One region of the Allorhizobium sp. DMC15 genome, then DNA from elsewhere that is predicted to be linked to it. Evidence: riboswitches for the same ligand, from Rfam matches in the RefSeq annotation. Region 1 holds a riboswitch; each other region holds the start of a gene.

What was found. Region 1 has a riboswitch for cobalamin ahead of ACT53S_RS04555 (aromatic ring-hydroxylating oxygenase subunit alpha). Riboswitches for the same ligand answer to the same signal wherever they lie in the genome.
Region 2: linked by a shared signal. The riboswitch ahead of bluB (5,6-dimethylbenzimidazole synthase) and the one ahead of ACT53S_RS04555 (aromatic ring-hydroxylating oxygenase subunit alpha) in region 1 are both predicted to bind cobalamin.
Region 3: linked by a shared signal. The riboswitch ahead of ACT53S_RS00390 (ABC transporter ATP-binding protein) and the one ahead of ACT53S_RS04555 (aromatic ring-hydroxylating oxygenase subunit alpha) in region 1 are both predicted to bind cobalamin.
Region 4: linked by a shared signal. The riboswitch ahead of cobU (bifunctional adenosylcobinamide kinase/adenosylcobinamide-phosphate guanylyltransferase) and the one ahead of ACT53S_RS04555 (aromatic ring-hydroxylating oxygenase subunit alpha) in region 1 are both predicted to bind cobalamin.

The regions. Positions count from the first base shown of each region.
Region 1 is NZ_JBQUZB010000001.1:941,564-949,393, reverse strand. It holds gene minC (septum site-determining protein MinC) at 1-320, opposite strand, end outside; gene ACT53S_RS04570 (BA14K family protein) at 500-994, opposite strand; gene ACT53S_RS04565 (BA14K family protein) at 1,201-1,620, opposite strand; gene ACT53S_RS04560 (hybrid-cluster NAD(P)-dependent oxidoreductase) at 1,846-2,931, opposite strand; gene ACT53S_RS04555 (aromatic ring-hydroxylating oxygenase subunit alpha) at 2,934-4,178, opposite strand; cobalamin riboswitch at 4,280-4,482, opposite strand; gene ACT53S_RS04550 (DUF6656 family protein) at 4,786-5,388, shown strand; gene ACT53S_RS04545 (GGDEF domain-containing protein) at 5,404-6,483, opposite strand; gene ACT53S_RS04540 (L-threonylcarbamoyladenylate synthase) at 6,702-7,694, shown strand; gene ACT53S_RS04535 (FAD-binding oxidoreductase) at 7,699-7,830, shown strand, end outside.
Region 2 is NZ_JBQUZB010000003.1:620,244-628,073, reverse strand. It holds gene ACT53S_RS17325 (LTA synthase family protein) at 1-950, opposite strand, end outside; gene ACT53S_RS17320 (NAD+ synthase) at 1,152-2,831, shown strand; gene ACT53S_RS17315 (TolB family protein) at 2,861-3,697, shown strand; cobalamin riboswitch at 3,736-3,925, shown strand; gene bluB (5,6-dimethylbenzimidazole synthase) at 3,967-4,671, shown strand; gene ACT53S_RS17305 (DUF2865 domain-containing protein) at 4,678-5,748, opposite strand; gene ACT53S_RS17300 (acyl-homoserine-lactone synthase) at 5,881-6,522, opposite strand; gene ACT53S_RS17295 (helix-turn-helix transcriptional regulator) at 6,645-7,391, opposite strand; gene ACT53S_RS17290 (GNAT family N-acetyltransferase) at 7,551-7,830, opposite strand, start outside.
Region 3 is NZ_JBQUZB010000001.1:83,752-91,581, forward strand. It holds gene ACT53S_RS00365 (ABC transporter substrate-binding protein) at 1-994, opposite strand, end outside; gene ACT53S_RS00370 (sugar-binding transcriptional regulator) at 1,143-2,096, opposite strand; gene ACT53S_RS00375 (hypothetical protein) at 2,232-2,411, shown strand; gene ACT53S_RS00380 (hypothetical protein) at 2,691-2,900, opposite strand; gene ACT53S_RS00385 (NAD(P)/FAD-dependent oxidoreductase) at 3,023-4,294, shown strand; cobalamin riboswitch at 4,419-4,650, shown strand; gene ACT53S_RS00390 (ABC transporter ATP-binding protein) at 4,846-5,640, shown strand; gene ACT53S_RS00395 (ABC transporter substrate-binding protein) at 5,657-6,616, shown strand; gene ACT53S_RS00400 (iron ABC transporter permease) at 6,687-7,697, shown strand; gene ACT53S_RS00405 (DeoR/GlpR family DNA-binding transcription regulator) at 7,773-7,830, shown strand, end outside.
Region 4 is NZ_JBQUZB010000003.1:152,817-160,646, forward strand. It holds gene ACT53S_RS14990 (ATP12 family chaperone protein) at 1-556, shown strand, start outside; gene ACT53S_RS14995 (hypothetical protein) at 616-1,437, shown strand; cobalamin riboswitch at 1,513-1,880, shown strand; gene cobU (bifunctional adenosylcobinamide kinase/adenosylcobinamide-phosphate guanylyltransferase) at 2,068-2,598, shown strand; gene cobW (cobalamin biosynthesis protein CobW) at 2,602-3,678, shown strand; gene cobN (cobaltochelatase subunit CobN) at 3,682-7,689, shown strand; gene ACT53S_RS15015 (GFA family protein) at 7,709-7,830, shown strand, end outside.

The DNA.
Region 1 (7,830 bases):
TCCGCAGCAGGCTTGCCGCCCTTCAGCTGCGGCGGCATACCCGGCTCGACCAGCGAGGGGCGACCACCTTCGATGCCCATGATCGAGACATTGCGCGCAGCCAGTTCAGCAATCAGGGCCTTGAGCTGCGGCTTGTCGATCTCGATGTCGGAGACGTCGAGGACCACGGGACGACCGAGGAAGAAACCGGCCGAACGGGCAGCAAGATCGTCGAGCCGGACGAGCCAGTCGTCGAACGGCGGATCCGGCGTCAGGACGACGGCCAGGAAGGATCTTCCCTTGATGCGGATGGAGCGAGGTTCGGTTAGCACTTTGGTCATCTACGTAAACAAATCGTTGATGAAAGGAGTAGTGCTGATTTGGTTAACAAATGGTTAATGCCCGACCTTCGGCGTTAGGAAAGTGCCGGAAATGTCATGCTAAAAGCCGCCCGCAACGGGCGTTGCGGACGGCTCTCGGGATACCGCTGTGCGAGGGGTTAACCCCCCTCGGTGCATGATCAGTAATAGGGCGACAGGCACTGCTGGCGCGGGCCGTTATACGGCTGGAAGGTGTTGGAATAGCTGTCGTAAGAACGATAGCGGTTCTGGCACCACTGGTAGTGCTGCGGGTTGATGTTGCCGGCACGCGGGACGGCGCGGGGCTGGTTGGCAATCGCTCCGCCGATAATGGCGCCGGCTGCAAAGGCAGCAAGCGGGTACCAGTAGCCGTTGTGGTAACGGTAGCCGGCACGGCGCTCACGATAGCCGCGATGGCCGCGCCAGTAGTGCGCGCGCTCGTAGCGGTCCCAGCGTTCATAGCGGTCGCGACGATCGTAACGACGGTCGCGATAGATGCGAATGCCGCCATCAATATACTGGACATTGGTGGCATCCGTCGTCGTGGTGACCGGCGCGACGGGGCGGATAACCTGCGCCTGTGCCGGGACCATGCTTGTGACGGCGAGGATCGATGCGAGAGCAGCAACGGCTGTCGTCTTCAATGCACTCTTCATGATGTTTCTCCCTGCATGTTTCTTTCGGCCGTCGGGAGCGGACATCGCCCGGTCCTCGACCTTGAGAAAAGGTTAACGGGGCCAGCCTGAACTCAGAATTAACACGCCGTTCATAGCTCGCGCTTTGCGCGTAACGGTTCCGTGACCGCTTTGGCGCACAAGTGCCCGTCAACGGTGGGAGTGGTGTTTTGTTCCAGGTTGAGCCGTCAATAATAGGGCGAGTAACACTGCTGGCGCGGACCGTGATACGGCTGGAACGTGTTGCTGCGCCAGTGATAGGACCGGTAGCGATCAGCGCACCAACTGTAATGGATTGGATTGAGACTGCCGCCGTAACCTATCGCGTGGCGGCGCGGAATCGGCACGTCAAGGATGACGCCCGCGCGCATGGAGCGGGGAGAAAACCACAAGCCGTCATGATAAACGTAGCCCGGCCGGTGGAACCGGTATCCCGGTACGTGATAACCATCGTGCGGCGACAGGACCGTCACCCGCTCGACATGGCGATAGCTGATGTGCCGTTCGTAGATGCGAACCTCAAGGCCGCCGGCCTGGACGTCAAACCCGCTCATCGCGAAACCGACAGCGGCCAGACATAGAGCGGTGAAAGCAGAAACAAGCTTCATGCACGTTACCCCCTCGGCTTGGCCTCCGCGCTAAAACTTCGGCCATCCTGGCCGACATAAGACCGGACCCTGGGTCACGGGCGAAGGCTTCATCAGAGGATGCTAATCGTGAGACATGCGACCGGCAAGAGGCGCGGCTCGTGTCATCTCACCCGAAACAGCGAGAGGGCGAACCCTGTCCGGCATCGCCCTCCCCGTATCCGCAATTGATGGATCCGTCCTGGCTTACGCTTCGATCTCGATATCGCCCTTGGGCCGTGAACAGCAGGCGAGGATATAGCCCTCATCGATCTCGTCATCGAGAATGCCGCCATTGTGGTCCATCTCGACCTCGCCCGAGATCTTCATGACCTTGCAGGTGCCGCAGAGGCCGGATTCGCAGGCCGCACCGATGCGCACGCCGGCCGCACGGGCGGCCTGTAGCACGGTATGGCCGGGGGCGCAGAGCCCGTCCTTGCCGGACATGGCGAACTTGACCTTGGTCGGCTGCTCGCCATCGGCATGATCGGCGACCACCACGAGCGGCTCCGGCTTGACCGGCTGGAAGGCTTCCTCGTGATAATTCTTCATGTCGAAGCCGGCGCCTTCGAGGGCCTCGCGCACGGTTGCCATGAAGGGCGCCGGGCCGCAGCAGAAGACGGTCCGTTCCAGGAAGTCAGGTGCCAGAAGGGCGATCTTCGCCTTGTCGATGCGACCCTTCAGGCCTGACCAGAGCTGGCCGCGCGACACCTGCTCGACGATGAAGCCCAGCGTCAGATGCGGCATTTCGCGGGCCTTGGCCTCAAGCTCCCAACGGAAGATGATGTCGTCAGGCGAGCGCGCGCAGTTGAGGAAGGTGATGTCGCTGTCGGGTGCCCGGTCACTCATGTCACGGGTCATCGACATCATTGGCGTGATGCCGGAGCCGGCCGAGACGAAGAGGTATTTCTTGGCCGGATGGCGGGCATAGGAAAAGTCGCCGAGCGGGCCGAAAGCCTTCAGCGCCATGCCCGGCTTCAGGTTGTCGAACATCCAGCGGGTGCCGATGCTTTCGGCCTGAGCCTTCACCGTGACCGCGACCGTATAAGGGCGCGAGGGGCTGGAAGAGAGCGTGTATGTGCGCATGACCGGCTCGGGAGAGACCGGGATCTCCAGCGTGACGAACTGGCCGGGCTGGTAACGAAACCAGAGGTTCGGCTTGTTCGGCTTGAAGGTGAAGGTCATCACGTCGGGTGCTTCCGGCGTGACGGCAACGCATTCGAGCAGATGCTCCCGGTCGGACCAGGGATGCATCTCGTCGACGTGACGGTATGGGTTGACCGCGATGTTCATCTTTATGCCACCGCCGAGAGGCGGGCCTTGTCGCCCTGCAGACGCTCAATCATGAAGTTCGAATACCATTCGACAAACTGCATGACGCCGCCCTCGTGATCGACCGAATAGGGGCCCGGTTCATAGGCCGGCGAGCGGATACCGAAGGCGTTTTCCTCGACGATCGAGCGGTCCTGGTCATTGGTCATGGTCCAGACATGGGTGAGCTCTTCGAGGTCGTAGTCGACGCCTTCGACGGCATCCTTGTTGACCAGCCAGGTGGTGGTGACGGCGGTTTCCTCCGCCGAGATCGGCAGGACGCGGAAGGAGATCGCGTGATCGCCGAGGATATGGTTCCAGGTCGTCGGATAGTGGAAGAGCAGCATGGTACCGATGTGGCTGATCGGCACGTCGGCGGAGAGCGGCTTCTTGACGGCGCGCTTGCCGGACATGGTGTAGCTTTCGGCGTCCTGGATCAGCGGCATGCGGGCAGTACGGAACTGGCCCGAAGGGTCCATCTTGAACTCGGACGGCAGGCCAGCGGCTTCGCAGCGCTGCCAGTGTTCGGCAATAAACGGATCGTCGCCGGCGCCCTGGACGCCGGTTGCGGTCGGGGCTTCCGGATAGGTGCGGCAGAGTTCTGGGTGGTTGCCCGCACAGTGGTAGCATTCACGGTTGTTTTCCCAGACGAGCTTCCAGTTACCCTTCTCGATGATCGTCGTCTTGTGGGCGACCTTGGCCTCCCACAGCCGATGCGGCGCCATGTAAGGCTCGATCGAAGCGCGAACGGGGGCGAAATCCGGGGCTTCGTTGGCCAGGCAGATGAAGATGTAGCCGGCGACGCTTTCGCAATGGACCGTCTTCAGGCCGAAGTCGGCCTTGTCGAAGTTCTCGCCCATCTGACGGGCAAAGACCAGCGAACCATCGAGATCATAGGTCCACTGGTGATAGGGACAGACGAGCTTGGCGGAGGCGCCTTTGTCCTGGGTGCAAACGCGGTGGCCGCGGTGGCGGCAGGTGTTGTGGAAAGCGCGGATGACCTGATCCTTGCCGCGCACGATCACGACCGGATAATCGCCGACCTGAACGGTGAAGTAGTTGCCGGCGCGCGGGATCTCGCAGTCGTGGCCCATGAACAGCCAGTCGCGATACCAGATCGTCTCCATGTCGAGTTTGAAGTAATCCTGGTCGATGTAAAAGGGCTGTTCAAGGCTGAAGCCTTCGCGGCGGTTCTTCAACTGGCGCAATGCCGTGGTCTGCAGGTCCATGTCGTCCTCGTTATCCTATATCGGCGGATGAGGAGCGCAGCAGGGAACCGCCCCTTGGGATGGGCAGAACACGGCTATCCCCGGCCGCCCGCCGCGACCTTGATTGTTCGTTTCCCGAGGCTGGTTTCCGGGCTCTGGAGTGGCCCATTCGCGGACCGCGCCGGCGCCTTCCCAGGGTCTCCCCCAGTGGCTTTGTGCCGAAGCGCATTCTCCACCACCGTTGCGGGGGCAGCGCCGGATTTCGACCGGCTTCCCGATTTCCCACCCTCCCTAGCAGGGCGGCACCTCGAGCTTGTTATCATCTAAACACAGTCGACCGGGGGGCGCTGCACTGCGAAACGACACGGCCGAAATCGTTTGCGACATGCCACAGGATCTGAAAACGCGGAGAGAAAACAGAGATTCCCCTTATATTTCCGGAAACTGCAGCAACAGGATGAATTTCTTCGTTTCAACCATGGCGCAAACGGGCAATCGAAGGACGATCCAAAGATTTGCGCTGCGGCAAGCCTCGCGAAACCTCGGCGCTGCAGAATACCATCAAATCATGATTAACCATGCTGCGGTAAGCTCAAGATACAAAGCCGGGCACCGTCAGAGCGTCACCATGCAGAAACTGAGATACTTCGCGGCATCCAAGACCGACAAGACTGCGGCTCCAGTCAAGGCGGCGCATACCGAATTCCTGCGAACCGGACGCATTTCGCGCCATCGCGACGACTGGGTGCCTGAGCAGCGGCGCTATCTCACCTATGAGGAAGTGGCGGAGCGAACCGGCAAGCGGCTGGAAGCGGCAGCGGACACGACGCATACCAGGATCAATTCCTTCCACCGGTCCATTCAGTTTCCGAAAATCATCTTTCACCGCACGCTGACCGACAGTCCGCATCTGGGCTACTGTCACGTGACGGCCGCGCGGACGAATTTCGCCCAATATGCCGATGTGCGCTGGGCCTTCTATATCGCCAATTTCTTTGCGGAGATCGGCGAGAGCGAAACATTCTTCGAACGCATCCGGCAGAATTATTCCCGGATGTATTTCGCCGTCGCGGTGAAGCCTGAAGCAGAGACAAAGGCCATGGCGATCGACCGCTCGATCCGTGAGAACGGCCTGCTGTTCCGGACCCATGATCCCAAAGAAGCCCTGCGCAATGTGCTGATGCTCGGGGCGCGCGATGCAGAGCTTCGCAAGATCATCGCGAAGCTCTGAACCAATCCGTCAGAATCAGGCGCCGAAGCCGCCAACCGGCTTCTTTTTGTAGAGCAGCCAGTCCTTCGAGACGTAATCCGACGCACCATAGACCGTAACGGTGTCGCCGCCCGCTGCCTTGGACGTTGCGAGCGCCTTCTCAGCGAAGTTGGTGAAGTCGAAGGCGTTCGGAGCCTGCTCCGAGAAGCAGATGCCGAAGGACATGGAAAGCTGGCCCAGGCTGCGTCCACCGTTCGAGCCAACAAGGGCGCTCGCCTTCAGCTTGCCGCGCACGAGGTCGACGACTCGGCTGATCTCATCCTGATCCGACGTGTAGAGCAGAAGACCGAAACGGCCGCCATCAAACCGGCAGGCGAGATCGCCACCGCCGGAGACGGCTTCCAGAACCTTGCCGACCTGCATCAACAGGCGCTCGGCGACGGTCGGGCCCATCTGTTCCTGAATGCGGGCATAATCGTCGATTTCGCCGACAGCGACGCCGCAGAGAACCGGCATTTCCGGATTGGAATAGATCTTGGCGACGGCCTTGTTGAAGGCGCGGCGGCTGGCCAGTCCGGTCATCGGATCGACGAATTTCGCCGCTTCGGCTTCCTCCGCCTCGCGCTGGAGGTCTGCCAAAGCCGCCGTCTTGTCGACCACGGCGCGGACGACGTTGCTGTTCTGGTGGGCCCGCTTCTCGGTCGCCGCCTTCAGCATCTTGATCGACTGGCCGAGCGGCGTGCCTTCCAGATCCGCTTCGGTCAGGATGGTGCGGGAGGCGTGACCGATGACGCGGCCGTAATCGGTGAGCGAGATCTTTTCTTCATTCAGCAGCGAGATGAAATTGCTCATCTCGGCGCGCACCTGGCCATTCTGACGGCTGAGCAGACCATCCTCATGCTGGTGTGGCAGATATTTGCGACCGAGTTCATCGAGTGCTTCCTGCGTCTTGACCTTGCCGAGGGCGATGAAATCACGCACCAGTTCCGGGTTGCTGCCTGAATAGGCTTCATAGACCAGCTCGTAATTGCGCGGCAGGCCGTCAATGCCCATCTGGTGCATGGCGGTCGCGACGCGAAGCGCAATGCTGGCCGCCGGGTTCTTCATTTGCTGCATCTGATACGTCCCAATATTGGAGGCAGTCTTTGGACCTTGACGACCATCATAGGCAGAAGACTTCTTTCTTTCGGTTACGCCGCTATTTAAAATTTGAACAATTCAATACCCCTTGATTTCGGGGGTGCGACCTTTGACTGCGCCTTGCGGAAAAAGAGGTTTGATCACCGCCCTCGGTCCGCGCTATTCACGGGCTTTGCAAAGGGCAAGGCGGACGCATGGCACGGGTGATTTCGATCGGTGAAAAAGACGGGGCAGAGGCCGCAATCGCGGCAGCTGTCGCGGTGCTTGGGTCACGCCGTCCTGTCGCCATTCCGACGGAGACCGTCTATGGACTGGCTGCCGATGCGACCGATCCGGCTGCAATCACCTCGATCTACGAGACGAAGGGGCGGCCGCGCTTCAATCCGCTGATCTGCCATATGGCGGATCTCGCGATGGCGGAGCGGTACGCGGTGTTCGATCCGCTGTCGCGGCGTCTTGCCGAGGCCTTCTGGCCGGGTCCGCTGACGCTGGTCCTGCCGCTGAAGACGAATTCGGGCATTCATGCGCTGGCCACAGCCGGGCTCGACTCTGTCGGGATCCGGGTGCCGGTCGGCTTCACGGCAGAGCTGATCCGCAGCTTCGGGCGGCCGCTTGCCGCGCCGAGTGCCAATTCGTCCGGGCGCATCAGCCCGACGACGGCACAGCATGTGGAGGCCGATCTTGGGTCCAAGATCGAGATCATCGTTGACGGTGGCCCCTGCCCGGTCGGCGTCGAATCGACCATCTTGAAAATCGAGGAAAACGAGATTCGCCTTCTGCGGCCGGGCGGCGTGGCGGTCGAGGAGATCGAGGCGGTGACCGGCAGGACCGTCCAGCGCCCGAAGGCATCGGGAACGGCCGCCATCGAAGCGCCCGGGATGCTCGCCTCTCATTATGCACCCAATGCTTCTGTCCGGCTGAACGCAACGGCTGTCGGCGAAGGCGAAGCCTTGATCGCGTTCGGAAGCGGCAACATATCCGGCGCGACGACCGCGAAGGCCGTGTTCAACCTCAGCAGAGGCGGCGATCTCGCCGAAGCGGCCAGCAATCTCTTCGACTACCTGAAGCGTGCGGATGCGTCCGGAGCGTCAGGTATCGCCGTTCAGTCGATCCCCAACGACGGGTTGGGAGAAGCGATCAATGACCGCCTGATGCGGGCTGCCGCTCCGCGCAACAGCGAGGGATGACCAGATGACCGTGACCACGAGCCTTGCGGAACGTCTCAGGGCCTTTGTCGACATCGTCGGCGAAGCGAATGCCCTGACCGCAGCGCAGGACATCAAGCCTTATCTCACCGAAAATCGCGGCCTTTACCACGGTGCC
Region 2 (7,830 bases), on a different contig from region 1:
CCGCCGAACTCGGGGGAGAACATGTTGTTGCCAGAGGATGCCGCACGGATTGTCGGCATCGGATCCTCGGAATAGCGGACGCTGGTCAGTCGCGTCGGATCCCAGAGGCTCTCGCTCATCACGACGATCACATCGGCCTGGCGTCCCGAGAAGAAGGAGGCGGGTACACGGTCGGACGGGATGTCGGTGATTGCGGGCTGGCTGTAGCCATCCGGCGCGCTGACACGGGCCATGGGCACATTGAAGGCAAAGGCCATCAGGAAGCCATTGTGGCGATAGTTCTCCTTCTGGTCCCACATCATGGGCACGATGTTCAACCGGTCACGAAAGGCCGAGAACGCCATCGGATCCATGAGCGAGATGAAGCCGGCGAGCAGCGGAAAGGAGACCACGAGGCGCGCACCGCGACCGACGAGGTTGAGGCGTGGGAACACCTTGCGGCTTTTCCAGATGAGCGTGATCAGGGCGACGATGAAGGCCAGGCTCCCGACCGCCAGACCCACTGCCTTCATGGGTTCCGCTGCTACCATGGCCGGCAGAAGTTCCATGATCTGACGACCGAAGAGCAGGTCGCTCGGAAACAGCGGATCCGACAGGAATAGCTGCTTCTGCCCGGAGAAGAAGGCGGGGAGGAGCAGGAGCGGGCCGATGAAGAGCGTCGACTGGTAGGCCTTGCCGATGATCGCATCGGTGAAGGCGAGAATGAGGAAGACGATGCCTACCGCGACCAGTCCGGGGCGGCTAGTTGAGGTCATGTATTCCACGACGTCGATCATGCTGCCGCGGGCCAGGATCTCGCTCAGTAAAACGATGGAGGCGGCAATCAGCGCCGTGTTGATCCATTGGACGAGAAGCTGGACAACCCAGGAGCTTCCGAGCTCTCGCTCGCGTGTCGCGCCGAAAGCGCTAAAGATGTTCGCGACAAGCGATTTCGGGCTGGACTGGACCACTTCGAACTCCGGGTCTTGGGCAGATGTCGTCAAAGGTTCGCATAGGTGTCACATAAGTGTCATGAATGCTACATGAACCGTGATCGAGAAAGCTTTGTTCCCAGAATTTCCGGTGGTTTGGTTAGCGCGGCCGGGGGCTGTGGTTCGCCTGGAGAGCAAAGCGACATTGCGATCGGGCGGACGAGCGGCTAAATCGGTGTCATGAGCGATGCAAAGAAGATCTCCGACGTCCTGCGTATAGCAGTGGCACAGTTCAATCCGACGGTTGGCGACGTGACTGGCAACCTTGCCAAAGCGCGCGCGGCGCGCGCCGAAGCGGCCGGGCAGGGGGCCGATCTCCTGCTTCTGACGGAGCTCTTCATTTCCGGCTATCCGCCGGAAGATCTGGTTTTGAAACCGGCTTTTCTGAAAGCCTGCCTCCAGGCCGTCGAGACGCTTGCGGCCGATACCGCTGACGGCGGGCCAGGCGTGATCGTCGGCTTCCCGCGGCAGGGCGAGAAGGGGCGGCACAATTCCGTGGCGATCCTGGATGGTGGCAAGATTCTCGGCTTCCGCGACAAGATCGATTTGCCAAACTATGGCGAGTTTGACGAAAAGCGCGTCTTTGTCGAAGGCGAGATGCCGGGGCCGGTCAACTTCCGGGGTGTTCGGATCGGCGTTCCGATCTGCGAAGAGATCTGGAACGATCTCGGCGTCTGCGAGACGCTGGCCGAGACGGGTGCGGAGATCCTGCTCGTGCCGAATGGCTCGCCCTATTATCGCGGCAAGGTGGATGTGCGTCATCAGGTGGCGCTGCGCCAAGTGATCGAGACGGGCCTGCCGCTGATTTTCGCCAACCAGCTCGGCGGACAGGACGAACTGGTCTTCGACGGCGCGAGCTTTGCCTTCAACGGTGACAAGTCTCTCGCCTTCCAGATGAGCCAGTTCGAGGAGACCCTGTCAGTCACGACCTGGCGACGCACGGCCGAAGGCTGGCGCTGCGATCAGGGGCCGATGTCGCGGATCCCTGAGAAGGAAGAGGCTGACTACCGCGCCTGCGTGCTCGGTTTCCGCGATTACGTCAACAAGAACGGCTTCAAGAGCGTGGTGCTCGGTCTCTCGGGCGGTATCGATTCGGCTATCTGTGCAGCGATCGCCGTCGATGCGCTGGGCGAAGAGCGTGTGCGCACGATCATGCTGCCCTACCGCTATACCTCGCAGGAAAGTTTTGCCGACGCCGAGGCCTGCGCCAAGGCGCTCGGCTGCCACTATGACATCGTGCCGATCCAGGACCCGGTCGAGGGCTTCCTTTCGTCGCTCTCGGACATGTTTGAGGGGACCGAGAGCGGCATCACCGAGGAGAACCTGCAGAGCCGCACGCGCGGCACGATCCTCATGGCGATCTCCAACAAGTTCGGCTCGATGGTGGTGACAACCGGCAACAAGTCGGAAATGTCGGTCGGCTATGCGACGCTCTACGGCGACATGAACGGCGGCTTTAACCCGATCAAGGACCTCTACAAGATGCAGGTCTATGCGCTGTCGGCCTGGCGCAATGCCAACGTTCCCCCGGGTGCACTCGGTCCCTCGGGCGAGGTGATCCCTGCCAACATCCTGTCAAAGGCCCCGTCTGCGGAGCTTCGGCCGAACCAGACCGACCAGGATTCACTGCCGCCCTATCCTGTTCTCGACGACATTCTCGAATGCCTGGTCGAGAAGGAAATGGGTGTCGACGAGATCGTCGCACGCGGTCACGACATCGCAACCGTGCACCGGGTCGAGCACCTGCTCTATCTCGCCGAATACAAGCGCCGCCAGTCGGCACCGGGCGTGAAGATCACCAAGAAGAATTTCGGACGCGATCGTCGCTATCCGATCACGAACCGATTCCGTGATCGCTGAGTGATCCGGAACGGGCGAGAGGAAGCAGCATGCGCAGTTCCGTCGAAATCTTTGACATCAACACCCGCGAATGCGAGGTCGTCTGGCAGACGGAAGACCTCGTCGAGGCGCCGAACTGGTCGCGGGACGGCGAGTTCCTCGTCGTGAACGGCGACGGGCTGCTCTATGCCCTGCCGCTCGATGAGGAGGATCCGGAGCCGGAATTGATCGATACCGGTTTTGCTGTTCGGCTGAACAACGACCACGGGATCTCCCCGGACGGTGCCTCGATCGCCTTCTCGGACCATACGCTCTTCGGCAAGTCCTGCATCTATATGTTGGGTGACGGGGACGACGAACCGCGCCAGGTCACTGACAAGATGCCGTCCTACTGGCATGGCTGGTCGCCGGACGGAAAGGAACTTGCCTATTGCGGCGATCGCGGCGGTGTCTTCGACATCTACACGATCCCGACAAAAGGCGGGCCAGAGCGGCGGCTGACGCAGGGCGAGGGGCACAATGACGGTCCCGACTATTCGACTGACGGCCAGTGGATCTATTTCAATTCCAGCCGCACCGGCACTATGCAGATCTGGCGGATGCGCACGGATGGTAGCGACCTGCAGCAGCTCACCTCCGACGACTATGGCGACTGGTTCCCGCATCCGTCGCCAGATGGGAAGAAGGTGCTGTTCCTCTCCTATGATGCCGACGTGACAGGGCACCCGCGTGACAAGCAGGTTCGGCTGCGTCTGATGGATGCCGATGGCGGGAATGTCGAGACGCTCATCGAGTTCTTCGGCGGGCAGGGATCGATCAATGTGCCGAACTGGGCTCCGGACGGAACGGCCTTCGCCTTCGTGCGCTATTTCCCCCAGCCTGAGTGACGCTGTCGCTTTTGGTCTGTCCTCCGCAATCTCCGTCAAGTAGAACACCTGTGTCAGGTGCCTGCCGCAAGGCGGGAGAATCGGGAAGCCGGTGAAAATCCGGCACGTGCCCAACGCTGTGAGGCGGATGTGACGTGTCAGGGGAAACCCAGCCACTGGAGGAATCCGGGAAGGCGCACGTCGCGGATGATGCTCAGTCAGAAGACCGGCCTGGCGAGATAGACCGAACCCGCGTGGACGGCGGGTGGTTGCGCATTGTGGGGATTACGATGCACGACAAACCGAACGAGTTTCTCGTCCGGACAGCGCCCTTTGCCGAGCCAGACAAGGACGCCGTCTACCGCGCCATCCATACGCGCCGCGATGTGCGCGATCAGTTCCTTCCCGATCCGCTGCCGGACGATCTCGTGCGCCGCCTGTTGGGAGCCGCCCATGCCGCGCCTTCCGTGGGCTTCATGCAGCCCTGGAGCTTTCTGCTAATTCGCAGTGCAGCTCAGCGAGAGGCGATTTGGCAGGCGTTCAGACGCGCGAACGAAGAGGCGGAGGCGATGTTTCCGGATGAACGTCGCAGCGCGTACCGGGCGCTGAAACTGGAGGGTATCCGCAAGGCGCCTCTCAACATCTGCATCACCTGCGACCCGGATCGGGCCGGGCCCGTCGTGCTTGGTCGGACCCACAATCCGCGCATGGATGCCTATTCGACCGTGTGCGCCATTCAAAATCTTTGGCTTGCCGCCCGTGCCGAAGGGGTCGGTGTCGGTTGGGTCAGCATCTTTCACGAGGCAGACGCCAAAGAGATCCTCGGCATTCCGGAGCGCGTCGAGATCATTGGCTATCTTTGTCTTGGTTACGTCGCGGAACTCTACGATCGGCCCGAGCTGGAGGTGAAGGGGTGGCGAAGGCGCCTCGCCCTCGACGATCTGATCTTCGAGGAGCAATGGCCGGCGTGCGCGGGCTCCGACGAACTTACGTAAGAAACGCTATTCCTGCAAAGGCTGCGGACCGGGAGCTGCGGGCTTCGTCAGGTCGATGCTGCCGGTTTGCGGAGGCAGGAAGACCGGGCCGACACGACGGACGTTGAGCGCTGCCGCGTCGAGCTCTCGTACTGGCGCGGGGATCACTGCGTCGACCCGGGCTGCCGGCGCGTCTTGCGGCTTCACGGTAAGGATTGACGACTGATAGTCCGGCACGGCCGGGCGCGGGGTCATCCTCTGGTGGTAACGTCCGAAATCGCACTGGCATTGCGGATCCTCCGCCGGCCGGCGTGTGCGATAGACGAAGGCATTGGGCATGTCGCGATAGGGCTGTCCGGTCGCGGCGGATACCATGTCGGAGGTTTCGCCGGAACTGGCCGAATGGAAGAAGAGTTCGGTTTCGACACCGGGACACATCTGCTGGCATTGCGCGGCGTCCCGGGCAAAGTTGATGGCGGACGTGCGTGAGGAAATCGGGAAAAAGCCACCGTCGCAGGTTCGCACGCAGAGTGTGCGGACATCGCCGGTCGGCAGCATGCCGATCGACGGTCGGAAGGAGAGGGCCGCTTCAGCTGCGCGATCCGGTCGATAGGGTTCAGCCAGCGTGTCGAGATATGGAACTCGTTCGGGCTCTTCAGGCGCAGAGACGACGGTGCTTCCGCTATCGCAGCCATGATCGGCGAGCGCCTGCTCAAGCCGCGCCGTTTCAGCTTCGCCCAGTCCCTCGCGCAGCTCGACGAGCTTGCTGGTCAGGATCTCCCTGTTGCGCTCCATGCGTTCAAGTGCCTTGGCGAGATCGCCACAGTCACTGCCGCCATCGGCGCGGATCGTAGTGATCGACGAGGTGAGGCAGCGCAGCCGCCGCTGGTCCTGCCGAGCTTTGCGCAGTTCGAGATTTTGCTGCGCAATGGCTCCGGCATAGCGGTTGATGTCATCGGACGAGACCGTGGACCGCGCCGAAACAAGTCGTTCTCGCAGCCTCTCGCATGCCAGCGACGTGGCTCTGGCGTCCTGCAGGGTGGCTGCAAGGCAGGCGATGGCCATCAGGGGGGCGAGCAGTCTGGTCAGTGGTTTCATGGCTCCGACCGGGGTGCCTGGCGGTACACAACGGTTTTGTGTTTCCGGAGACACCATAAGGCAGTTGGCGCCAAAGTAAAATGACGGGTGAGAGAGCGGCTGCGGCCTGGCAAGGCAACCGCTCCCCGTGCGTCATGCAGCGCGCGCGGAAGCCAGCGTCATCGGTTGCTCCAAGACGGTGCCATCGATCGCGGCAACGGCTTTCATCCGATTGAGCAGATCGTGGCTAACCTCCCAGGAGACAGCCACCGCCTGGACCGTTCCGATGCGCTGGGGGTCGGCGATGCGTTCGCCGGGGCAACCCATGCGCTTGAACATCCGCTCGAGGAAGACATCCGTGACCGTGACGATGTGGCTGAGACCCGAGGCAAGTCCAAGTTCGCCGACACCGCACATGAGCTCTGCTGCAGCAATCGTCACCTGGTTGCTAGCGCGATCCTGGGAGATTTCCGGATCGATGCAGAAGCGGCTCGATTCCCAGATCGCGGCGCTGCGTATTTCGGGGCCCGGCCCTAGCAGTTGGGGGAAGGTGTCGTCGAGCATGTTCGGACCAAGCGTGGGAAGCAGCCGCAGAGCCCCGCGCAGCGCCCCGCTTTCACCGTAGGACAGGACGTAGAGCGGGTTCGCGCGGTCATAGTTGTCGATTTCCCAGGCGTCGCGCACCTGCACGTCCCAGCCGAGCAGGTCATGGAAGACACGCTTACGCAACCGATGCATGGCGTCGATATCGGCGGGAAACTGCTGGCGTCGTGCGCCGTTGATGATCCTGATCATGCTGAACTCCTTGAAGACCGTCGGAGCGGACAACATGGAGTTCATAGGAAATTCCTGAAACTGGCGGTGGCGCCAGCTTCACGGATTGCAATCTATGATATGATGGATCGTCCCGACTTCCGTCAGTTGGGCGTGCGGTCGGAGAGGCGGGGAATAATCCCTTGCCAGACGGCTTCGGCGACCGCCTGGGCATTGTTGACGACTTCCAATTTGTCGCGAGCATTGGCCATAAAGTAACGTACGGTACGCTCCGTGATGCCGAGTATGATCGCGGCCTCCCAATAACTCTTGCCGGCGGCGATCCAGGCCAGTGTCTCGGTCTCACGGCGTGTCAGCAGCGTCTTACTGCGGCGTCGCTGCGGCTTTCGTGTGGTCGACTTGGCGAGCCGCGCATGCAGTCGCCCCGCAAGGCTTGAGACATCGCGGTCATTCACGCGACGCCAGTCACCCCATCTGTCCTTCTCGTCCTCTGCCTGGACAAGAAGGCAGGCGCGGCGTCCAGGATGCGACAGCAGCGGATAGCCCACGCCGATCCGTGTGTTATCTCCTAAGCTGAACCGGCCGCTTGGATGAGGCGCTGATAGGGCTGCCAGATCGATTTGAACCGGTTCGATTTCGGAAAAGACGTACAAGAGCTGGTCGCGCAATGGGCGTTCCATGAGGAGCCGCGCGGTCCTTTTGGCGTCGCTCGGCCTGCTGTGAACCAGTCTGTTCAGTTTCAGCCGTTCGGAGCCGATCACACCGTCGACATAGATCACGGCGCCGGTTTGATAACTGGCCTGAAGCTTTTGCAGAAATGTGGACGGTTCGAACTGCTCCTGTTGGTCGAGCCAGTTCACTAGGTCGAAATACACGCCCTCTTGCCCCATCGAATGACCCTAGATTCTCAGGGATACAATTTCAGGGTTACAGCTCTGACTTGTCCAGCGTCAAATCTGCGCGCTTCCCGTTGTTGATTTTTTCGGGCGCGCCTCGTGTGGCGTCAAACTGTCAGCGGCCTTGGGCCCCGTTTCGATTGACTGGCTTTCTCACCCAGCGACAGATCCAATTCGGGCGTCCCACTCTTTTCGCAGGATCGCGTATTGCATGGTGTTTTCGTAAATCGGGAGACCGTCATCCCCGTTTCGGAAAGACACGTATTCCATGAACAGGCCTTCGCGGCGCATGCCCAGCCGCTCACACAGGCGCTGGGATGGGATGTTGTTATCCTCCACATAGGCATAGAGCCTGCGCGCCTGCTTGACCGAGAAAAGCCATTGAAACAGTGCGCGCGCGGCCTCGGACGCAAGACCTGTTCCGGAAAAGGCC
Region 3 (7,830 bases), 860 kb from region 1:
CCACGAGCTCAAGATAGGCCTTGCTGGTTGCCCAGGAGATGAACTTCTCGGCCGAGGCCGACTTCTGCGAACCGGCAGGGATCGCGAGGTTCCAGGCCCACAGCCAGTTGCCGCGCTTGCCGAGGCCGGTGTCGGGAGCCAGTGCAAAACCGACCTTGTCGGCGACCGTCGAATCCTTCGGATTGGTGACGAAGGAGGCAGCGACGGTGGCGTCGATCCACATGCCGCACTTGCCCTGCTGGAAGAGTGCGAGGTTCTCGTTGAAGCCGTTCGAGGATGCGCCCTGCGGGCCGGCGTCGTTCATCAGCTTCACGTAGAAGTCGAGCGTGTTCTTCCATTCCGGCTGGTCGAACTGCGGCTTCCAGTTCTCGTCGAACCAGCGAGCGCCGAAGGCGTTCGAGGTCGCCGTCAGGAAGGCCATGTTCTCGCCCCAGCCGGCCTTGCCGCGCAGGCAGATGCCGTTGATGTCGTTGGCGCGGTCCGTCATCTTGCGGGCGGCGTCGGCGATGAACTCCCAGGTCGGAGCGTCGGGCATGGTGAGTCCCGCCTTTTCCATCAGGTCCTTGCGATACATCACCATCGAGCTTTCGCCGTAGAACGGTGCGGCATAGAGCTTGCCGTCATCGCCGGTCAGACCCGAGCGGATGGCCGGTAGCAGATCGTCGACGTCGTAATCGGCGCCGAGATTTTCGAGCGGCAGAAGCCAGCCCTGCTTGGCCCAGATCGGAACTTCATAGGTACCGATCGTCATGATGTCGTACTGGCCGCCCTTGGTGGCGATGTCTGTCGTCACGCGCTCGCGCAGAACGTTTTCCTCAAGCGTCACCCACTCGACCTGAATGTCCGGGTTCTTGGAGGTGAACTCCGAGGTCAGGCCCTGCATGCGGATCATGTCGCCGTTGTTGACGGTGGCAATCGTGAGGGTTTCAGCCGAGGCCATGCCGGCAAGCGCCAGCGCTGAGCAGGCGCCCAGCAAAATCGTCTTCAAATTCATGTCTTCCTCCCAGAAGAATAATGAGCATTCGCTTTGCTCATGGGCAATTACTCATTTGCCGCGCGTGCAAAGTCAAGCGGGATTCTTCGCTGCAATGCCGCAACGGAAAGCCAAGTCTATGAAAAATCGAGAGAAAAACTTGCGGAATTCACCGCTTCAAGAGCTGCTTGGCCGTCTCTTCATCGGTGATCAAGCCATTGATATGACCGCCGCGCACGGCGGCGAGAATGGCGGCATGCTTGCGCTTGCCGCGTGCCATGCCGATCACAGTCGAGCGTTCACGGGAGGGAATGTGAAGGCTGGCAACCCGGTCATTGACCGGATGATCGAGGAGTTTTCCGTCGGCACCGAAGATCCAGCCGCAGATTTCGCCGACGGCGCCGGCCTTGAGAAGGTCCTCCATTTCGTCCCGCTTCAAAAAGCCGTCGACGAGGAGGGGGGCTGTGAGTGCGATATCTCCGATACCCACGAAGGTAACATCGGATTTCTGTCCGAGCGCGATCGTCGGCGCGACCAGCGGCTGCGCATGAAGCAACGCCTTTTCCTCGGGGGAAGAGACGATGACCGGCAAAGGCATGGGAAAATGCGGCGCCTTGATCGCATCCGCCATCGAGAAAATGACGTTGAAATAGGCGGCAGACCCGTCCGGACTGATATTGCCGGTCAACGAGACGATCTTGTGTTGCGGACACTCGATCGGCGACAACTGGTCGATCATGGCGCGCAGCGTGCGGCCGGTCCCCATGGCGATAACCAGGGGATCGGATTGTTTGAGCCAGCGTTCGAGTTCCGCAGCGCCGGCTTCGGCCACGCCCACCGTCGCCGATTCCGATTCGGGATCGGAGGGAACGATCTCAACCTGCCGCAAACCGTACCGGTCCTTCAGCGCTTCCGCCAGTTCGAGGCAGGCCGCAATCGGATGATCCAGCCGGACCTTGATCAGGCGTTCCGCGATCGACAACGAGACCAGACGTTGAGCGCTCTGACGTGAGATGCCCATGAGGGCTGCGATTTCATCTTGGGTGCGACCCGAAACATAGTAGAGCCAGCCGGCCCGCGCGGCATCGTCCAGTCTTGTCTGTCCTTCACTGCGCCGCGCCATGACACCTCGCCTCCCCGATGGAAACAGTGCTGCCAAGTTTGCGAGCCGCTGTCAAATGGCGCCGAGGCAAGCAGCCGCCAGGAACCACCCAGCTTTTGGCCGGTTGGAACTCGTGTCCGATCAGGGAGAGAGCAGATGAACAGGAAATGGCAACTCGTGGCGATACTGGCCGCCTTGGCGATTGCGCTCGTCATGGTGTTTGCCGCTGAACTGCTACAGGATGACACCCAAACGGCCCCAACCGATGCGCCGACACGGCACGATTCCGTTCCCGGCTTACCGCCAAGCGCGACCGGCGATATCAGCAATCCTTGAAACCGGTGGCGGGCGACGATCGATCGCACTCTTTGCCCAAATAAAAACGATCCCGCCGAAGCGGGATCGAGGTGGGAGCCCTGAGGCTGCCGGGGGAGGTTGGGGGAACATACTGACGATCAAACGGCCCAGAGTTCCAATTGTTCCACAGCGGGAACATGGTTTTTGACGGACTGCGATCGGTACTGGTTGGCACCAAGCGCAATCATGTGCGCGCGTGTGTTCCTCTCTCTGCAAGAACTGTCTGACCCCGCGCCCTCTTCGAGTTCGGCGCTAGGCTCACTGTGCGTCGTCGTCCGATGTCTTCATTGCATCGCCCAGGTTCCGTTTGACCGGGTCCGACAGGTTTTCGCCTTTGGCATCGCGGTCGATGTCGGGGTTGTCTTCTGCCGGCAGATAGCCGCGTGGCCGGTTCTCCTGTGGCCCTTCCCAGCGCGGGGACTGGTCCGTCGTTCCTGCTTTGCCGTCCTTTGGACCGTTCATACCCATTTTGATCTCCTGCGTTTTCATCTCCCTTCCAACCGCAGTTTCATGCGACGGTTCCCCCGGAACATTCGCCGGCGGCTTCTGTTTGTCGGATGGACTTCAACGCGAGGCATGGGAGAAAAAGGATGACGAAGCCACACGTGGTCATCATCGGTGCGGGTTTCGGCGGCCTGGCCTGCGCAAAAGCGCTCGGCAACAGTGATGTCAGGGTTACCGTCATCGACCGCCGCAACCACAATCTGTTCCAGCCGCTGCTCTACCAGGTCGCAACCGCCGCCCTCTCACCCGCCGACGTTTCAGAACCGATTCGTCGCACCCTTGCGCGTTATGACAACATCCGCGTGCTGATGGGCGAAGTCTCCGGGATAGACGTGGAGGCAAAGCAGGCGCTGCTCGCCGACGGCGCCCGCATTTCCTATGACCGCCTCGTCATCGCGACGGGATCAGAATACAATTACTTTGGTCATCCCGACTGGCACAAGCACGCGCCCGGCCTCAAATCGGTGCACGAGGCCCGCCAGATCCGCCACCGCCTTCTGCTCGCCTTCGAACGGGCCGAACGCAGCACGGACGAGAGCGAGAAGCGCAGGCTTCTCACGAGCGTGGTCGTGGGTGGCGGCCCGACAGGCGTGGAGATGGCAGGAGCGATCTCGGAACTCGGCACCTTCATGATCGCCAATGACTTCGACAGCCTCGCTCACGACCAGTTTCGCGTTCTGCTGGTCGAGGCGGGGCCCAGGATTCTGGCGGGCTTTCCGGAGGATCTGGCCGATTATGCCGCGAACTATCTGACCCGGATCGGCGTCGAAATCCGTGTGAAATCCGCAGTGGAAGAGATAGAGGCGACACGCATTCGTATCGCGGGAGAATGGCTCCCCGCTGGTTCCATCGTCTGGGGCGCCGGCGTCAAGGCGTCACCGGCTGCCCGTTGGCTCGGCGTCGAACCCGGCGCTGCGGGCCGTATCCCGGTCAATGCCGATCTTACCGTGCCCGGCCGGCCGGGCATCTACGCACTCGGCGACACGGCACTCACCCTCGGCGCTGACGAAAAACCCCTGCCGGCACTTGCCCAAGTGGCCAAGCAGCAGGGCACCTATCTGGGGAAGGCGCTGCGCGCGGAACTCTTGTCCGGCAGAACCCCGGGACCGTTCGCCTTTCGCAACCGGGGCAATACCGCAGTCATCGGCCGCAACGCCGCAATATTCGATTTCGGCCGATGGCATTTGAAGGGGCGCCTTGCCTGGTTCCTTTGGGCGATCGTTCATGTCTGGCTGCTCGTCAACTTCGAGAAGCGGCTGTTGGTCAGCATCCAGTGGGTCTGGCGCTACGCAACGCGGCAGCGCGGCGCACGGTTGATCGATGAGCACGCAGCAGATCGCCTGCGGTCCGTGCCTTGAAAGACCAACAATTCGATGGCCTGACGAAAATTCCGCTTCCGCGATCAAAATCGGTTGACGAATGTAATGTTATTACATATCGAACAATTGACGCAGGACATGCTTGACCAGTCTGTCGCGGAGGCTCTATGCAGGAGGCGACGGTTCCCCCACCGGATGACTCCGAGGGGATTAATAGGGAACACGGTGCGGAAGACCCTGTAGGGACCAAGACCGTGGCTGCCCCCGCAACTGTAAGCGGATTGCCGTCCATTCTCGCGGCGCGAAAGCGTCGGGCCACTGCGAGCGATCGTGGGAAGGCAGATGGACGACAGATATTCGCAAGCCAGGAGACCTGCCGTCAGATGAGTGAGAAACGTAGCGGACGGGGTGTTCCGATGGATACGAACTGGCTTGCAGACCGCGTCTTTCGCGCGGCTTCATGGTTGCCATTTTGCCTCCGGAGAAGTCCTGCGGAGGAAAGACTTGCCGGACATCATCAGCGATAGTTTCAGCAGGCCTGCTGGAATACACGGCGTGACCGCTGCCTTTCTCTTGGGGAGGGTTGGACGATGAGTTGTGATACCAGGGGCATATCCGTCAGGGCAGTTGACCTCGGTTGGGGACCCAGAACCTCGCAGTTTCTTGTGCGCAACGTCTCCTTTTCGATCGGGGGCGGGGATCGCCTCGCCATTGTAGGCCCGAACGGCGCCGGCAAGACGACACTTCTGCGTTGCCTCTATCGCGGTGTGACGCCGCTTGAGGGCAGGGTAGAAGTCGATGGCCAGGACATCGCCGATCTGACGCCCCGTCAGGTTGCCCGCCGGGTTGCCGTCGTGTTGCAGGAAATGCCGGCCGATTTTCCCTTCACCGTCCAGGACGTCGTCTTGATGGGACGCGTACCCTGGCGGGAAGGCTTGACCGGCTGGACTGCGCAGGACCGCGACGAAGCCCGCCATGCACTGGAACATCTGGATCTGCTCTCCCTTGCGTCCCGTCAGTTCTCCACGCTGTCCGGCGGTGAGAAGCAGCGCGTTCTCGTGGCGCGCGCGCTCGCGCAAAATCCGGAGGTCATCATCCTCGACGAGCCGACCAACCATCTCGATATCCGTCATCAGCTGGAGATCCTGGCCCTACTGGCCACCTTGCGGCTGACAATCGTCACCACCTTGCACGACATCAATCTCGCAGCCGATTTCGCCACCCATGTCGCGCTGATGCAGTCGGGCCGCATGACGGCCTTCGGCCACCCCGACGAGGTCCTGACCGACCATGCCATTTCCGGCACCTTCGGCGTTCTCGCCGAACGCCAGCATATGGCGAGTGCCGGCTCCTCGCGCTTTTCATTCTCCCTTGCCAACTCCTGATTTCGAAAGAACCAAGATGGTCTCGTTCCGCCTGTCCTCCGCCGCCACATTCCTCATCGCTGTCCTCGCCGCTTCGGCAGCCGGCGCCTTTCCTGTCACGGTGAAGAGCTGCAACCGCGATGTCACGTTCGAGGAGGCCCCCAAACGCGCAGTCTCCAATGACGTCAATCTCACCGAAATGATGCTGGCCCTGAAACTGCAGGACCGCATGGTCGGTTATACCGGCATCTCTGGCTGGAAGACGCTGGATGAGAGCCTGCGCGAAGGTGTGAAGGAACTGCCCGAGCTTTCTCCCAAATATCCGAGCAAGGAGGTCCTGCTCGAAGCCGATGCCGATTTCTATTTTGCCGGCTGGAACTACGGCATGAAGGTCGGCGGCGAAGTGACGCCCGAGACGCTCAGCCCCTTTGGCATCAAGGTCTATGAACTGACGGAATCCTGCAGCCACATCATGGCCAAGGCCAAACCCACCATGGACGACATGTTCGTCGACCTGCTCAACCTCGGCACGATTTTCGGCGTCGAGGATCGGGCAGAGGCCCTGGTCGCCGGTTACAAGACCGGTTTGACAAAGGTCCAGGAGCGCATCGGCACCATCAAGGAGCCCGTTCGCGTGTTCGTCTACGATTCGGGCACCGAAAAGCCGTTCACCTCTGGCCGTTTCGGCATTCCGACGGCCATGATCGAGGCCGCCGGCGGCATCAACATCATGGAGGATGTCGAAAAGAGCTGGACGGAGGTCTCCTGGGAGCCGGTGATAGACCGCAATCCTGAGGTGATCGTCATCGTCGACTATGGCGATGTCACCGCCGAGCAGAAGATCGCCTTCATGAAGGAAAACCCGGCATTCAAGAACCTCGACGCCGTCAAGAATGATCGTTTCGTCGTGCTCGCTTATGTCGAGGCGACACCTGGTCCACGCAATGTCGCCGCCATCGAACGCCTCGCCGAGGCTTTCCACCCGCGCAACATGTAATGCCGGCTGACCGGCCTCAGCTTATACTCTGAGGCCGCGACCGGCTGCATTTTTAAAAAACAGGAACGCGATGCGCGGCAGCAGGATCTTCCTCTGGACGGTCGGCCCACTCGGGCTGCTCCTCCTCTGCATCACCCTCGGGGTCTCGCTCGGCTCGGCGCGTATTCCCGTCGGCATGGTATGGTCGATCCTCGGCCACCATGCCGCGCCGGACCTCTTCGAGCAGACCTGGTCGGCTGGCCGCGACAGCATCGTCTGGGAAGTGCGGCTGCCGCGCGTGCTTTTGGCCGCTCTCGTTGGCGCCGGTCTCGCAGTCGTCGGCGCCGTCCTCCAGTCGATTACCCGCAACCCGCTCGCCGATCCGCATCTGCTTGGCGTCTCCTCGGGCGGTGCATTGGGGGCGATCATCGCGCTCCTCCACACCGGACTGATCTTCGGCGTCATCACGGTTCCGCTCTTCGCCTTCGCCGGCGCGCTCTGCGCCACAATGGCCGTCGTCGCCGTCACCCGCATGACCGGAGCCGCACCGGACCGGCTAGTTCTGTCGGGCGTTGCCGTCGCTTTCATCGCCACCTCGCTCGGCAATCTCGCGATCTTTCTTGGCGATCCGCGCGCCGCGCATACGGTGATCTTCTGGATGCTCGGCGGCCTCGGCCTCGCCGAATGGAGCCATCTTGTCTATCCGGCGGCCACGCTTGCCGCCTCCCTTGTCTTCCTTGTCCTGCGTGCCCGCGAAATCAATGCGCTCGCCATGGGCGATGAAACGGCAGCCACCTTGGGGGTGCCCGTTGCCCGCTTTCGCGCGGAACTCTTTGTGGTGACGGCGCTGTTGACGGGCGTGATGGTCGCCTTTTCCGGCGCGATCGGTTTCGTCGGACTATTGGTTCCGCATTTTGTTCGCCTGACCGGCGGCAGCGACAATGTCCGCGTCATCCCGCTGTCGGCCTTGGTTGGCGCGGTGGTTCTGATCCTCGCCGACGTCGTCTCCCGCACGATCATGGCCCCGGAGGACGTGCCGATCGGCGTGATCACCGGTCTCGTCGGGGGCCTATCCTTCATTCTTCTTCTGAGGCGCCGATAAGCACTGTTCAGATTTCTGTTGCCCTTGGTTCGTTTTGACTTAGGTTGAAGAAAAACGAAAGAGTAGGGGATGGAGATGCTGCTTTCGGCCCGACAGACGGAAATCATGACGCTCGCCAAGGAATATGGCCGCG
Region 4 (7,830 bases), on a different contig from region 1:
GGCGCAGGGCGAGTTCATCGATCCAGCCACCATGCCGATCACCAAACTCGCGAACACGGCAATCGATGCTGTCGCAAACAGTCTGGACGAGGTCTTTGACGAGATTGTCCGCTTCGCCGGCAGCGATCTTCTCTGCTACCGCGCCGATGCGCCGAAGGAGTTGGTCGAACGCCAGGCGAAGAACTGGGATCCGGTGCTGGCCTGGATCGCCACCGCGCATCAGGCGCGCTTGATCCTCGTTGAGGGCGTGATGCATCAGGAGCAGCCAGCAGCCGCGATCGCGGCCTATGCGAAGGCGCTTGAAGCCTACCGCGATGCGTTCCGGATTTCCTGCCTTAACGTTGTGACCACGCTGACCGGCTCCGCCGTGCTCGCGCTTGCCTTCGCCGAGGGCGCCTTCGACCTCGACACGGTCTGGACGCTTGCCCATGTCGACGAAGACTGGACCAGCGAGCACTGGGGAACGGACGAAGAGGCCGAAGCCCGGCGCGAGGCGCGCTACGGCGAATATGCTGCCGCAGCCGCGCTGTTTGCGGCGCTTGACCCCGCGAGTTAACTCGGCACTAACCATAAATGACGGATGCTCTGGCGGACAGAATCACCGCCGGAGTCGTCATGTCAGCTCGCAGTCTGCGCACCGCAATCGCGTTCGGGCTCGTCCTGTGCCTGGCATCCTGTGCGAGCATCCAGGCCCGAATGTTTCCGAAACATCTCGTCTATTATGTCCGGAACGTCACGGTTATCGCCGATGCCCGCATGCCTCTGGATCTGATCTCGGGCGTCGACGCCCGGGTCTCGGCCGCAATTGCCGCTACGCAGCCCCCGCCGGGCGCGGAACGCGTCGTTCTCATGGTGAAGATCGACCGGCTCGATCACGGCGAGGGGGCAAGGCGGCGCATGGAACGGGCGCATTTCACGGTGACCGTGACCTCCGTCGAAACGGGAGAGCCGGTGGCGGAAGGAAAATACGTCGTCAATGCCTCGACCGACGATCCCCGGTTTGCCCGAGGGGCCCTGGCCGAAGAGATCGCATCGCGGATCCGATCCGATTTTTCTCTTGTCCATCCGACCGTTCGTATCGTGCCGGCTCCGAGGATGACCTCGACCAGGCTGAAGAGTGACCCGGAGGTTGCAATCGGACCCACGCCACGCGTTGCGCCAATCGCCAGTGCCACGCCGAAGGTCATGCCACCCGCGCCTCAAGCCGCTCCGGCAAGTGCGCCGACACCTCCCAAGCCTGCGCCGGTCGAAATGGTGGCTCCGCCTGTGCTCCCGGTTACCTCTGGGGATAAATCTGCCTATCCTTACCAGCCGGCACGTCCGGTGGCCCAGATGAAACCTGAAACGACTGTGGATCAGGGCGCGCGTGGGGCGATTCGCCTTGGCGGTGGGTGTGATCCGGCTGCCTCGGAAGACTGCCTCACTATAAAACCCTGAGCATCGGCAAGGGCGCCTTGCCGCTTGTGTGCGGTCCGGCGCCGCTCCTGTGATTGACTTGGCTGAGGCCCGGGCTTAATCCTTCTGGCGGATGGTTTCCGGGCGGCAGACACGTCGGCCGGAGAGCAAAAGGGAATGCGAAGGCCTGGACCCATGCCGGGCAAGCCGAACGCAGCCGACCCCGCGACTGTATTGCAGCGAGGGTCTTCCATCCTGCCTGCGGAGATTGATGGCGACGGATCGCATGGTGCGGTCGGCTGGCGATTGAAACGGGTGGGAAAAGCCACTGGAGTGGCGATATGAACAGCCGGGGCAGGACGCCTCTTTTTCTACGAATCGTCCGCCTCTCATATCGCGACACATTCCGGGAAGGCGAGGAAGAACCGCCGGCCTTTGTGCCAAGACCTGCGAGCCAGGAGACCTGCCATCCGTGACGGGCATAGGGCCCACCTGGGGAGAAATCCCCGTTGCCAACACGGAGGTTGTCTTGGCGACGTTTCGCATCCGCGGGGTCTTGTTGACCCGCCGATGGCGGTCCGTCTTTTCGGGCCGCGCATCGTTTTATGGTTCGCGCATGCTAGGAGCATGCGCCTTTGACCGCGTCCGCGCGGCCGAAGGTCATGGCACGCCATGACCGCTTCCCATTCCCGATCCATCCTGGTTCTCGGTGGCGCGCGCTCTGGCAAATCTCGTGTTGCCGAAGGTATGGCGCGAGAGACGGGTCTCGACCGTTTTTATCTGGCGACGGGCCGCGCCTGGGACGACGAGATGCGCGCCCGCATCGAGACCCATAAGGCCGACCGAGCCGATGACGGCTGGACGACGCATGAGGAGCCGCTCGATCTCGTCGGCGCGCTGAAGGCGCTCGACCAGCCCGAACGCGTCATCCTCGTCGACTGCCTGACCCTCTGGGTCACCAATCTGATGATGGAAGAGGGCCGTGACGTCGACGCCGAAGGCGCCGCACTCGGCGCCAGTCTTGGGGAACTCCAGGCCACCGTCATCTTCGTTTCCAATGAAGTCGGCCTCGGCATCGTGCCCGAGAACAAGATGGCCCGCGCCTTCCGCGACCATGCCGGCCGTCTCCACCAAGCCATCGCCGCCGAAGCGGCAGACGTTTATTTCGTTGCGGCTGGACTGCCGCTGAAAATGAAGGGTTGAACCATGTTGCAGCAAAAAATCCCCGCCACCGTCATCACCGGCTTTCTCGGGGCGGGCAAGACCACCATCATCCGCAACATGCTGACCAATGCCGGCGGCAAGAAGATCGCGCTGATCATCAACGAATTCGGCGATCTCGGCGTCGATGGCGACGTGCTGAAGGGCTGCGGCGCAGAGAACTGCACTGAGGACGACATCATCGAACTCACCAATGGCTGCATCTGCTGCACGGTGGCCGACGACTTCGTGCCGACGATGCAGAAGCTGCTCGACCGCGGCGTGAAGCCTGACCACATCGTCATCGAAACCTCGGGTCTCGCCTTGCCGCAGCCGCTGGTCGCCGCCTTCAACTGGCCCGACATCCGCACCCGCGTGACCGTCGATGGTGTCGTGACCGTGGTCGACAGCGCCGCCGTTGCTGCCGGTCGTTTCGCTGATGACCATGATGCCGTCGCCGCCCAGCGCGCCGAGGATGACAGCCTCGATCACGAGAGCCCGATCGAGGAACTGTTCGAGGACCAGCTGACCTGCGCCGACCTCATCGTGCTCAACAAGACCGACCTGCTCGACGCAGCCGGTATCGCCGCCGTACGCGCCGAGGTGACCGGTCGGACTACCCGCAAGCCTTCTATGATCGAGGCGAAGAATGGCGAAGTGCCGTCGCTCGTCCTGCTCGGGATCGGCGCCAGCACCGAAGACGACATCGAAAACCGCAAGTCGCATCACGAGCTGGAGCATGAGGCGCTGCATGCCTCGGGCGAAGACCACGACCATCATCACGACCACGACGAGTTCGAAAGTTTCGTCCTGAAGCTCGGCGCGATCAAGGATCCCGCAGACTTCATCGACCGCCTGAAGCCGGTCATCGAAAAGCACGACATCCTGCGCCTGAAGGGCTTCATCGACGTGCCGGGCAAGCCGATGCGCCTTGTCATCCAGGCCGTCGGCACCCGCATCGACACCTATTTCGATCGTCCCTGGACGTCGGCTGAAAAGCGCGAGACGCGGCTTGTGGTGATCGGCCTGCATGAGTGGGATTTCGGGTCTGTCGTCGAGGACGTCCAGGCGGCGGCTGTCTGATCCATGCACCTGCTTCTCGCCCAGAAGGGATCGATCAGCGACGGCGACGAGGCGATCGATCTTGGCCAGACGCCGGGGGACGTGCTGTTTCTCTCGGCGGCCGACACGGAGCTGGCTGCGATCGCAGCCGCCGTGGAGGCGAGGGGCACAGATGCGCTGCGCTGGCGACTGGCCAGCCTGATGACGCTGAAGCACCCCATGTCGGTCGATACCTATATCGAGCGCACGGCGCGTCATGCGCGGCTGATCGTGGTCAGGGCGCTGGGCGGGGCGAGCTACTTCCACTATGCGCTGGAAGCGCTGCATGCCTCAGCCCGTCGCAGCGGCGCTGTCATCGTCGTGCTACCCGGCGACGACAAGCCGGACGAGGGGCTTTCTCCATTCCAGGCCTGTGCGGACGACGACCGCCAGGCGCTCTGGACCTATCTGACCGAGGGCGGAGCTGGAAATGCCGGGGCCTTCGTCGCCTATGCCGAGGCCATGCTGCGCGGGGAGGAACGTCCGGACCCGGCGCGTCCATTGCTGAAGGCCGGCATCTGGTGGCCGGGCAGGGGTCTGATCGGGGTCGAGGAGTGGGAGAAGCTGGCGTTTCCCAGAAGGGCGGACGAGGGGCAAACGGTACCACGCGGTCTCTCACCCCTTGTGGGGGAGATGGCAGGCAGGCCAGAGGGGGAAAGCCCCTCCCCAACCCCTCCCCACAAGGGGGAGGGACTTCAAGCCATCACCCCCCTCTGCTTCTACCGCGCCCTCGTCCAGAGCGGCGAAACGGCACCCGTCGAAGCCATGGTCGAGGCCTTGAAGGCTCAGGGACTGATCCCCCTGCCGGTCTTCGTGTCGAGCCTCAAAGATCAGGTTTCGGTCGATACGCTCCGCGCCATCTTCACCCGCTTTCCGCCCTCGGTGGTCATCAACACGACCGGTTTCGCCGTCTCGACACCGGGGGCGGAAGCGCCGTCGACCGTGCTCGACGAGACCGGCGCCGTGGTGCTGCAGGCGATCTTCTCATCCTCACCCCGCGCCACCTGGGAGAGTTCGGCCCAAGGCCTCAGCGCCCGGGATCTCGCGATGAGCGTCGCCCTGCCGGAAGTCGATGGCCGGGTCCTGACGCGTGCCGTCTCCTTCAAGTCGAAGGCGCGCTTTGACGAACGGGTCGAGGCTAATCTTGTGAGCCACGAGCCGGATGCAGGCCGCATGCGTTTCGTCGCCGAACTGGCCGCCAACTGGGCGAAGCTCCGCGCAACCGACCCCGCCGACCGCCCCGTGGCGCTGATCATGGCCAATTATCCCAACCGCGACGGACGTCTCGGCAACGGGGTCGGACTGGACACGCCGGCCGGTACGATCGAGGTCATGCGCGCCATGCGCGAAGCCGGCTACGATGTCGCCGATTTGCCCGCTGATGGCGACGCATTGATGCAGGTGATGATGGCCGGACCCACCAATGCGGCGAATGATGGCCGCGTGATCCGCGAACGGCTTTCCGTATGTGATTACAAATTGTTCTTTCAGGATCTTCCCAAAGAGGTTCAGGAGCGCGTCACCGTGCGCTGGGGCGCTCCGGAGGTCGATCCTTTCCATCTCGATGGCGCCTTCGCGCTGCCGCTGATGCGCTTCGGCAAGCTCATGATCGGCATCCAGCCGGCCCGTGGCTACAACATCGATGCGAAGGAAACCTATCATTCTCCGGACCTCGTGCCGCCGCATGGCTATCTCGCCTTCTACGCTTTCCTGAGGCGGGAATTCGGCGCGCAGGCCATCATCCACATGGGTAAACACGGCAATCTCGAATGGCTGCCAGGCAAGGCGCTGGCGCTGTCGGAGACCTGTTTCCCGGAGACGGTGTTCGGACCGCTGCCGCATCTCTATCCCTTCATCGTCAACGATCCCGGCGAGGGCACCCAGGCCAAGCGCCGGACCTCCGCCGTCATCATCGACCATCTGACGCCACCTTTGACCCGGGCTGAAAGCTACGGCCCGCTGAAGGACCTGGAGGCGCTGGTCGATGAATATTACGAGGCCTCGGGCGGTGATCCGCGCCGGCTCGTTCTCTTGAAGAAGCAGATCCTGGAGCTGATCGCAGACATCGGTCTCGACCAGGATGCCGGGATTTCCAAGGGCGAGACTGACGAGACGGCGTTGGAAAAGCTCGACGCCTATCTCTGTGATCTCAAGGAAATGCAGATCCGCGACGGCTTGCATATCTTCGGGAAGTCACCCGAGGGGCGGTTGCTCACCGATCTCGTCGTCGCGCTGGCGCGTGTGCCGCGCAGCCAGGGCGAGGGCGGTGACGCGAGCCTGCAGCGGGCGATCGCGGGAGATCTCAAGCTTGCAACAAACCCCTCCCCAACCCCTCCCCACAAGGGGGAGGGGCTTGTCCCGCATGCGGGATCGGCGCTGGGGATTGAGCCGCAATCGGGTGTTCTCTACCCCCTTGTGGGGGAGATGGCCGGCAGGCCAGAGGGGGAATTGGCTTCAACCTTCGATCCCCTCGACTGCGTGATGTCCGATCCCTGGACCGGAGCGAAACCGGCGATCCTTGCCGATCTCACCGACGCCCCCTGGCGCACGGCGGGCGACACCGTCGAGCGCATCGAACTGCTTGCCGCCAAGTTCGTCTCCGGTGAAACCCAATGCCCAGACGACTGGCCGCGCACCCGCGCCGTCCTCGTTGAAATCGAGACCCGGCTGAAGCGCGCCGTCGTCAAATCCGGTGCTGCCGAAATCGACGGCCTCCTGAAGGGCCTCTCCGGCCAGTTCGTGCTCCCCGGCCCCTCCGGCGCGCCGACACGCGGACGCCCAGACGTTCTGCCGACGGGCCGAAACTTCTACTCCGTCGACAGCCGCGCCGTGCCGACACCCGCAGCCTATGAACTTGGCAAGAAATCCGCCGAGCTGTTGATCCAACGCTACGTCCACGACCATGGCGAATGGCCTGTTTCCTTCGGGATCACCGCCTGGGGCACGTCGAACATGCGCACTGGCGGCGATGATATCGCGCAAGCCTTGGCGCTGATTGGCGTCAAGCCGCTCTGGGATATGGCCTCGCGCCGCGTCACCGGCTTCGAGGTGATCCCGATGGCTATCCTTGGACGTCCGCGTGTCGATGTAACGCTGCGCATCTCCGGCTTCTTCCGTGACGCGTTCCCGGAACAAATCGCACTCTTCGACAAGGCGGTGCGCGCCGTTGCCGCCGTTGACGAGGACGAGGAGGACAATCCGATTGCGGCCCGTGTGCGGGCCGTAACCGAGAAGTTGAAAGGCGAGAGGCTGGATGAAAAACAGGCTGCCCGCCGCGCCGGTTACCGCGTCTTCGGCTCCAAGCCCGGCGCCTATGGTGCTGGCCTGCAGGCACTCATCGACGAGAAGGGCTGGAGCGACCGCGCCGATCTGGCTGAAAGCTATCTCGTCTGGGGTGGTTATGCCTATGGCGCGGGCGAGGAGGGTAAGGCGGAGCGCGGCCTGTTCGAGGAGCGCCTGCGCTCGGTCCAGGCCGTGGTGCAGAACCAGGACAATCGTGAGCACGACCTGCTCGACAGCGACGACTACTACCAGTTCGAGGGCGGCATGACGGCGGCGATCGAGCATGTCGCGGGTGTCAGGCCGAAGGTCTATCACAACGACCATTCGAGGCCGGAAAAGCCTGTGATCCGCAGCCTCGAGGAAGAGATCGGCCGTGTCGTGCGCGCCCGCGTCGTCAATCCGAAATGGATCGAGGGCGTCATGCGCCATGGCTACAAGGGCGCTTTCGAGATCACCGCGACGGTCGACTACATGTTCGCCTTTGCCGCCACGACCGGCGCCGTGCGTGACCACCATTTCGAAGCTGTCTACCAGGCCTTCATCCTCGACGAGCGCGTGCGCGACTTCATGGCCGAGAAAAATGCCCCGGCCCAGAAAGAGCTCGCCGAGCGTTTGATCGAAGCGATCGAGCGCGGTTTGTGGACGCCGAAGAGCAATTCGGCCAAGTTCACCCTTAGCGAAATGGTCGAAGGAGGAAGAGGGGATGCCTGACGTTCACAAGGGAAAACCCATGGCCTTGAGCGGGCATTGCCTGTGTGGCAGCGTGCGCTTTCGCACCGCAGGCCTTGTTCGCGCATCCGGGCACTGCCATTGCGAAAGCTGCCGGCGTGCCGCTTCATCGCCGGTGACCAC